DNA from 2 places in the Janthinobacterium sp. P210006 genome. Region 1 is predicted to be linked to the other one. Evidence: predicted binding sites of a transcription regulator. Region 1 holds the regulator's gene; the other holds the start of a gene.
The links. The regulator FliA, encoded in region 1, starts transcription of late flagellar genes. The targets are predictions, from matches to a motif close to CTAAAGTTTNNNNNNNNNNNGCCGNTA.
Positions count from the first base shown of each region.

Region 1 (4,210 bases):
CTGGCCGCCAGGCGTGCCAGCTGCTGCGCCAGGGTGACGGGCACGGGCGCCGCGGCGGGCACGGGCGCGGCATCCAGATTGAAATACGAGGCCAGGCTGCGGCCCTGCGGTGCGGCTGGGCCACCGGCCGCCACCTGGGGCGCACCGCCGTCGGGCGCCGGCCAGTACACGAACGCCAGCGCTGCCGCGATGGCGGCGGCGATGGAGATGCCGGTCAGTTTGTTATTCATGTGAGGTGGCGCATAAAAGGAAACGCACGTTACCACAGGCGCGCGGCACCGTGCCGCACGCACGCGGCCCCGCTAGCCGCCCGCCTTTTTCGGCTGGTGGCCCAGCCTGGTCAGCGCAGCGACGATGGTGTCGACATGGTCGCCCTGCACTTCGATCACGCCATCCTTGACCGTGCCGCCCGAGCCGCACTGCGTGCGCAGCTGCTTGCCCAGCAGGGCCAGCGCGATGGCGTCCAGCGGCAAACCCTTGACCACGGTGACGCTCTTGCCGCCACGGCCCTTGGTCTGGCGCGACACGCGCACCACGCCGTCGCCCGCAGGCGCCGCCTTCGCTTGCGCCTTGCACGCGCATTGCGCCAGCGGCTGGCGGCACGCGGGGCACATGCGGCCCGTTTCGGTGGAATAGACGAGACCGCCCAGGGAGCTGCTTTTCATGAGGGGAAAGATAAAAAGGAAGAAAACGCGATTGTACCAAGCGGCAGTCCGCAGTTGACGAGCTCAGTTGGCCGGCGCCACGGGCGCCGTCGGCACTTCCGTCACCGTTTCGGGGATGCCCGACAGGATCGTCACGGCCACGCGGCGGTTGCGCGCGCGCCCTTCCGGCGTGGTGTTGGGCGCCACGGGGATGTTGTCGGCGTGGCCCACGGCCGTCAGGCGCGCAGCCTTGACGCCGCTGGCGATGAACAGGCGCACGACGGCGCTGGCGCGCGCGGCCGACAGTTCCCAGTTCGAGGCAAAATTCGAATTGCTGATCGGCTGCACGTCCGTATGCCCTTCCACCTGCACGTCGTGCGTGTCGTCCTTGAGCAGCACGGCCACGGCGCGCAGGGCCTGGTCCGATTCCGCCGTCAGGCGCGCCGCGCCCGGGTCGAACAGCACGCTGGCATTGATTTCCACGCTGACGCCACGACTCGTCTGCGTCACCCGCACCTTGCCTTCCTTGACCAGCGGCGCCAGGGTGGACGTCAGGTCCTGCGCCAGGCGCGTCATGTGTTCGCGCTCGCGGCGGATGGCTTCCGTGCGGCGTTTCAGGGCGGGATTGGGCAGCGGGATGGCTTGCGGCGCTTCCATGACGATGGGCGGCGCGCCCTTTTCCAGGCTGAAGGCCTGGCCGATGGCGTTCTGGAAGACGCGGTACTTGCCTTCGTTGACTTGCGAAATCGCATACATGACGACGAAGAAGGCGAACAGCAGGGTGATGAAGTCGGCGTACGAAATCAGCCAGCGGTCCTGATTGTCCGGTTCCTCGTCATACTTCCTGCGCGCGCGCCGCATCATGGTCAGTGCTCGTGCAGCAGGCTGGACACGCGCTCTTCGATGATGCGCGTATGGTCGCCCGTGGCGATGTCGTACAGCACGGCGGCCGTGATTTCATACTGCAGCACGCGGCGCGAAACGATGGCCTTGAGCTTGTTCGCCACCGGCAGGAACAGCAGATTGGCCAGGCCGACGCCGTAGATGGTCGACACGAACGCCACGGCGATGCCGCCGCCCAGCTTGCTGGGGTCGGTGAGGTTTTCCATCACGTGGATCAGGCCCAGCACGGCCCCCAGGATGCCGATGGTGGGCGAATAGCCGGCCGCCGATTCCCACACCTTGGCGGCCTGGCGCTCGGCCATTTCATAGGCGGAGATTTCCACGTCGAGCAGCTGGCGCAGCTTGTCGGGCGCGATGCCGTCGACGATCATGCGCAAGCCCTTGGCATTGAAGCGGTCGGCCGTGTTTTCCATCAGGCGCTCGAGGGCCAGCGGGCCGTCGCGGCGCGCCGTCAGGCTCCATTGCCCGATGTCGCGCGCCAGCGCGGCGCGCGTGTCGGCCGGCGGCAGGAAGACCCAGCGCAGCATTTCCAGGCCCCGCACGAAGGTGCGCAGCCGCGTTTGAAGCAGCACGGCGCCGAAGGTGCCGACGATGACGATGGCAAAGGCGGCCGGCTGCAGCAGGGAGGCCATCTTGCCGCCCTCCAGTGCCTGGCCGACCAGCAGGCCCGCCAGCGCCAGCGCCAGCCCGATTACGCTGGACCAGTCCACGCCTGCTCCCTCAAGGTTGCGCGCAGGCGCGCGACGGCCTGGGTATGCAGCTGCGAGACGCGCGATTCCGACACGCCCATCACCGCGCCGATCTCCTTCAGGTTCAGCTCTTCTTCGTAGTACAGGCCCATGAGTATTTTCTCGCGTGGCGGCAGCGCATCGATGGCATCGATCACGGATTGCCGGAAATCGGTATCGAGCAGGGAACGCAAGGGGTCACTGTCCTCGTCCACGCAGTGGCGGTCGAGGAAGCTGTCATTGCCGTCCGGGTCATGAAAATCTTCGTAGTACACGAGCTGGTGACCGCCGCCGTCGCCCAGCATTTCCTGGTAGTCGGCCAGCGACATCTTGAGCAGCTTGGCCACTTCCGATTCCGTCGGCGGATGGCCCAGGCGCTGCTGCAGGATGCTCATCGCCTCTTCGATCTTGCGCATGTTCTGGCGCATGCTGCGCGGCAGCCAGTCGCTGGTGCGCAATTCGTCGAGCATGGCGCCGCGGATGCGCAGCACGGCATATGTCTCGAACTGCGCGCCATGCGTCTCTTCATAGCGGGTAATGGCATCCAGCAAGCCGATCATGCCGGCCTGGATCAGGTCATCGACCTCGACCGAAGGCGGCAATTTCGCCTTCATATGGTGCGCCAGACGCTTCACCAGCGGAATGTGTTCCGTCAGCAAATGGTCCTTGTTCGATTTCCCTTTGACCGTGTACATAGGCTGCTTATTGTTTTCTCGTCTTATCTGGTGCTACGGTTGCATTCAGGCGCTGAAATGGTGTGCGCTCCCCGTCTGGCACAAGGTACCGCCCAGCACCGGCGCCGCCGAACGGGCCAGCCGCTCGGCCAGTCCGCGAAACGCCACCGAGGCTCCCGCCAGCGGAAACGCATCGACCACGCTGCGGCCCAGCCGCGCCGCGCGGTGCAGGTACTCATCGGCAGGCACCGACCCCATCGAAGTCAGTTTCACGGCCAGGTAGCGGCTCGCCGCCTGCGCCATATTATCGTATACCACTTTTGCCTCGGATTCGGAAGCGCCCGTGACAAGAATGCCAAACGGACGCCGTCCCAGTTCCTGGCTCAGGCGCTTGATCAGGCAGTACGCCGCCTTGATCGAGGTGGCGCTGGTCGATACCTGCACGACGATGTCGGACGAGGCCATCAGGGGCACGGGGAAGCAGTCGCCCTCGTCGGCCATGACGCCGTCGACCAGCACGATGCCGCTCTGGCGCGCCAGCACCTCGAAGGTCTTGCCCAGGCGGCGCAGTTCGTCCGCGCCCGCATAGTCCATGCTGTCCATCAGGTGGTTGCGCGCGCCCAGGCTGGCCACGCCGAAGCCTTGCGGCACCTGGTGGATTACCTGGTTCAGGCCGCACTGCTGGCGCGCCACGTCGCGCAGGCTGGCGCCATGCGCCAGTCCCAGGCGCGATGCCACGCCATCGCTGCCGCCGCTGGCGTCGAGCAGCAGCACGTCATTGCCGCCATAGGCCAGCGACGCGCCCAGGTTGACCAGCATGGCGCCCTTGTCGTCCTGCGGCGTGGCCGAGAGGAACGTCATGACGCGCGGCTGCGGGCCGGCCAGCATGCGGCGCAAGCCTTCGGCCTGGTCGAAATCGAAATTAGCCAAGGTGCACCCCGCGCGCTTCATTGTTGCGGGCAGCTGCCTGCGCCATCAGCAGCGGCAGTTCGGCATCGGAAAACTGCGTGGCCGCCGCATCGCGCTTGAGCTTGAAGGCACGGTCGATCAGGTAGCCGCGGTCGGCCAGGTACAGGTCTTCCGGCACGCGCTGGCCGTTCGACACATAGAACAGGTTCAGCTTCTGGCGGATCACCACGTCGAGCACGTTGCCGATCGACGCCGCTTCATCGAGCTTGGTCATGATGCAGCCGGCCAGGCCGCTGCCCTGGTAGGCGCGCACCACTTCATTGAGGGTTTCCTGGGTAGCCGTCGAGTTCAG
Region 1 is NZ_JAZARD010000001.1:1,003,022-1,007,231, reverse strand. Features, by position in the region: gene VPH41_RS04435 (hypothetical protein) at 1-230, opposite strand, end outside; gene VPH41_RS04430 (translation initiation factor Sui1) at 303-665, opposite strand; gene motD (flagellar motor protein MotD) at 729-1,505, opposite strand; gene VPH41_RS04420 (flagellar motor protein) at 1,511-2,257, opposite strand; gene VPH41_RS04415 (RNA polymerase sigma factor FliA) at 2,239-2,970, opposite strand; gene VPH41_RS04410 (MinD/ParA family ATP-binding protein) at 3,016-3,879, opposite strand; gene flhF (flagellar biosynthesis protein FlhF) at 3,872-4,210, opposite strand, start outside.

Region 2 (4,210 bases), on a different contig from region 1:
CGACCCCTACCTGGCGTGGGCAGACCGCGGCGTGATCATCCTGTGCCGCACCTCGAACCCGGGCGGCTCGGACCTGCAATTCCTCGACACGGACGGCGTGCCCCTGTACCAGCGCGTGGCGCGTTTGGTGGCCGACAAATGGAACAAGAATGGCCAGTGCGCGCTCGTCGTCGGCGCCACCTTCCCTGAAGAACTGGCGCAGGTGCGCGCCATCGTCGGCGACATGCCGCTGCTGGTGCCCGGCATCGGCGCCCAGGGCGGCGACATTGCCGCCACCGTCGGCGCGGGCCAGACGGCGAACGGCATGGGCATGATGATCAGCTCGTCGCGCGCCATCATCTACGCCACGCCGCAGGCGGGCGAAGATTTCGCCGACGCGGCGCGCCGCGTGGCCATTGAAACGCGCGATGCGATCAATGCGCACCGTTCGGTTTAAGAACGATATATAGTCAGCAACACAGCGCCTGACAAAACCGTAGCGAGCGGAAGGGAGAGGTGGCCGAGAAGCGCAACCGTACTGTAGTACGGTGAGCATCGCAGGCCACCTATACCGACGCGCAGCAGGTTTGGTCAGGTGCGACTAATCGCGCATGGGCGCGACCATCTCCGCATAGTCGTACAGCTCGCCCAGGATTTCTTCCCCCCGCTCATCCACGGATTCCGACAAGGTATCGATTTCTGTAAACAGCATTTCGATGGTGCGGGCGCCGCCGTCGCCGTCGAACAGGCGGGCAGCGCGGTGCTGTTCCCAGCGCAGGCTTTCCGCTTCGCTCAGGGTTTGCGGGAAATTGCGGGCGCGGTAGCGGAACAGCAGCTCCTGCAGGCGTTCGTCGGCAAACGAGGGCCGGGCCGTGGCCAGCTTGGCCGGCGTGTCGCGGCGCAAGGATTCGAGCAGGCGGCGGTCGTCGTTGCTGACGAAACCATTGTACAAATCTTCATCCACGTCCAGCGCGGCATTGGCGCCCGGGCGCTGGAACACTTCGGCCCAGATGGCGTCCATGTTCGGCGCCGTGGCGGCAAATTGCGCGTTGACCTTTGCCGCGTCCAGGTCGATGCCCCATTGCGCGGCCATGGCCGGCGACAGGGTCCTTAAATTACCCACCAGCATGGGCGACTTGTTCAGGTGCACGCTTTTCACGGGCAGGCGGGTCATGCCTTCGGGCATGGCGTCCTTGCGCGTGAACAGCCGCGTGCGGATGGTGTCGGCGTCCAGGGTAAACAGTTCGCGCGGATCGTAGGCGCAATCCCAGACGAGGATCTCATTTTTATTGCTCGGATGCGTGGCCAGCGGCCAGACGACGCCCAGGCAGCCCCGTTCGGCGGGGAACATGCCCGACACGTGCAGGAAGGGCTGGCGCTCGCCGGCGGCCAGGTGCATGCCCATTTCGCTGGCGACCCGGTCCTTCTTGTGCAGGGCCAGGCAGAATTCGAACAGCTTTGGCTGCTTTTCCTTGATCAGGCGGGCCAGGGCGATGGTGGCGCGCACGTCGGACAGCGCATCGTGCGCCGCTTCGTGGACCAGGCCATTGGCCTTGCTCAAGTGTTCCAGCCTGAAACTGGTCTGGCCATCGTCGCGCTTTGGCCATGCGATGCCCTCCGGGCGCAGCGCATGCGTCATGCGCACCACGTCGAGGATGTCCCAGCGGCCGCAATGGTTCTTCCATTCGCGCGCATACGGATCGATCAGGTTGCGCCAGAACAGGAAACGCGTGACTTCATCGTCGAAACGGATGGTGTTGTAGCCCACGCCGATGGTGCCCGGCTCCGAAAACGCCGCTTCGATGGTGGCGGCAAACTGGTGCTCGGGCACGCCCAGCTGCAGACACTGCTGCGGCGTGATGCCCGTGATCAGGCACGATTGCGGGTCGGGCAGGAAATCATTGGCGGGCTGGCAATACAGCATGATGGGATCGCCAATCTCGTTGAGGTCGGCATCCGTGCGGATGGCGGCGAACTGGGCCGGGCGGTCGCGGCGCGGCTGGGCGCCAAAGGTTTCGTAGTCGTGCCAAAGAAAGGTCTGGGTAGTCATTGATGGTCGTTACTTGCTTAATTGTTATCTTAATTGTCCGGGCCGCTTCAGTTTTCTGAAAACCTGCCGATACTACACGAGAGGATGGTCATCATCGCGTTTCCCGCATGGTGGCATACATTGCCCGTTCAAGGAGGTCTATCGTGTCAATTCCCATCGCCGCAGGCGGCAATTCCGCTCCTTCCGTGACTTCCGTCAGTACGGGTGTTGCCGGCAAGGACGATAAAGTCCAGCATAAGGACGGCGTCAACACTGAAATGAGCGTGAACGACCGCACCAAGCTGCAGTTGAACGCTTCCATCATGCAGGCGTCGCTGAATGTGTCGATCGGTTCGGAAAACGAACCGCTGGCGCTGCTGTACAAGACGGCCATCACCAACATCAATGAAGCGCTGAAGGGCCAGTACGGCGACGACGCGATCCAGAACGCGGCCTCGCAGGACAATAGCGCCGAAGCGACGGCGAGCCGCATTGTATCGCTGTCGACGGGGTTTTTTGACGCGTTCAAAAAGCAGAACCCCGGCCTGGACGACGACACGGCCTTGACCAAGTTCATGGACACCATCAGCGGCGGCATGGAAAAAGGCTTCAAGGAAGCGCGCGATATCCTGGGCGGCTTGAAAGTATTGCAAGGCGATATCGCCAGCAATATCGACAAGACGTATACGCTGGTGCAGAAGGGCTATGCGGACTTCGTCGCCGCGCACAGCAGCAAGAAGGATGATGTTGCGGCGCCAACTACGCCTGCCAAGCCGGCCGACAGCAAGGCTGCCTGAGCATCATCCTTACTTGAGGTGCGGGAAGCGCCTGAGAAAATGTCCAGGGCCAGGCGCATTGCCGAAGACGGTACGAATTACGGCGAGGCAATGCCACGACGCCATGGGCTTTTTATCAGGTGCTTACGCGGTTGCGGCCGTTCGCCTTGGCGCGGTACAGCGCCGCGTCGGCCGCCGCGATCAGGCCTTCGTCGTCCTGTTCGGCCGCCAGGCTGGCCACGCCGAAGGAACCCGTGATGTGCGGCAGCGGGCTGCGCATGTCGGCGAAGATGACGGCTTGCTGCATGCGCTCGCACAGGCGCTCGGCCACGCGCAGGGCCACGTTTTCGTTGGTATCGGGCAAGATCACCATCATTTCCTCGCCACCATAGCGCACGGCAAAATCCGTGGGCCGCAGGGCGGCGCCCAGCACTTGCGCGGCGATGCGCAGCGCCTGGTCGCCCGCCTGGTGGCCGTGCGTGTCGTTGAAACGCTTGAAATGGTCGAGGTCTATCATCACCAGCGACAGGGGCGAGTTGCTGCCGTGGGCCGTGACTATCATGTTCGGCAATAAATCGGTCAGCCAGGCGCGGTTATACAGGCCCGTCAGGCTGTCGACCATCGACAGCTGGCGGTAGAACTCGCCCAGTTTCTGGCGCCGGCGCAGCAGGGCATTGGCAGCGCGGATGCGGAAGGACAGCAGCCGCAGCAGGTTGCGCGCCAGACCGTTCGATTGTTCGATCAATTCCCACACGATGGCCGCGTCGATCACCAGCAAATCGGTTTCCTCGAGGGCGGAAATGGCGGCCAGGTTGCTCGCTTCGTCGAGCACCGATTGTTCGCCCACGCTTTCGCCGGGCAAGACCTTGCTGACGGTGCCGTCATCCATGCCCGTGTGGGTGTCGGCCGCCACGGCCAGCGAGCCGCGCAGCACGATGTACAGGCTGGTGCCCTGGGTGTCGGCAATGGCTTCGCCCGCTTCGAGGCGCATGACGGGGCAGGGCGCCAGCATGGCGGCCGTCTGGCTATCCGCCCCATCGCGAAATAGCTGTAAATCGCCGATGTTGCAGCCTGAAGCGCTGAAGTTGCCGATCTGTTCCACAATCACACTTTCAAAAAGCCGGCGCGCGCGAGCAGAGGGCCGGTATCTTCATGATAGCGTAAAGCGGCCTTGGCTGTAACGGCAAAAGCTTGCTTGATGTTACTTACTGTGAGAAATACGACAATTATTTCCTTGTCGTGTTGACAAGCTGGAATGCTTGCAGTTTGATCATTGTTATTGCTGCATGCGAAAGGCGGGGCCGGATGTGCAAAGGCAGCCTTGAACGGCTGCCTTGGTCTCTGGCAAATACTGCATGGGGGGATTACTCGGCGGTTTCTTCCGCTTCGGCCGTATCGATCACGGCATTCTTGCCGGTGGCGTGGC
Region 2 is NZ_JAZARD010000005.1:283,295-287,504, forward strand. Features, by position in the region: gene pyrF (orotidine-5'-phosphate decarboxylase) at 1-436, shown strand, start outside; gene sbcB (exodeoxyribonuclease I) at 581-2,029, opposite strand; gene VPH41_RS24500 (DUF5610 domain-containing protein) at 2,173-2,805, shown strand; gene VPH41_RS24505 (GGDEF domain-containing protein) at 2,921-3,886, opposite strand; gene VPH41_RS24510 (HPF/RaiA family ribosome-associated protein) at 4,149-4,210, opposite strand, start outside.
Region 2: the regulator FliA is predicted to act here: its motif matches at 2,075-2,101, upstream of VPH41_RS24500 (DUF5610 domain-containing protein).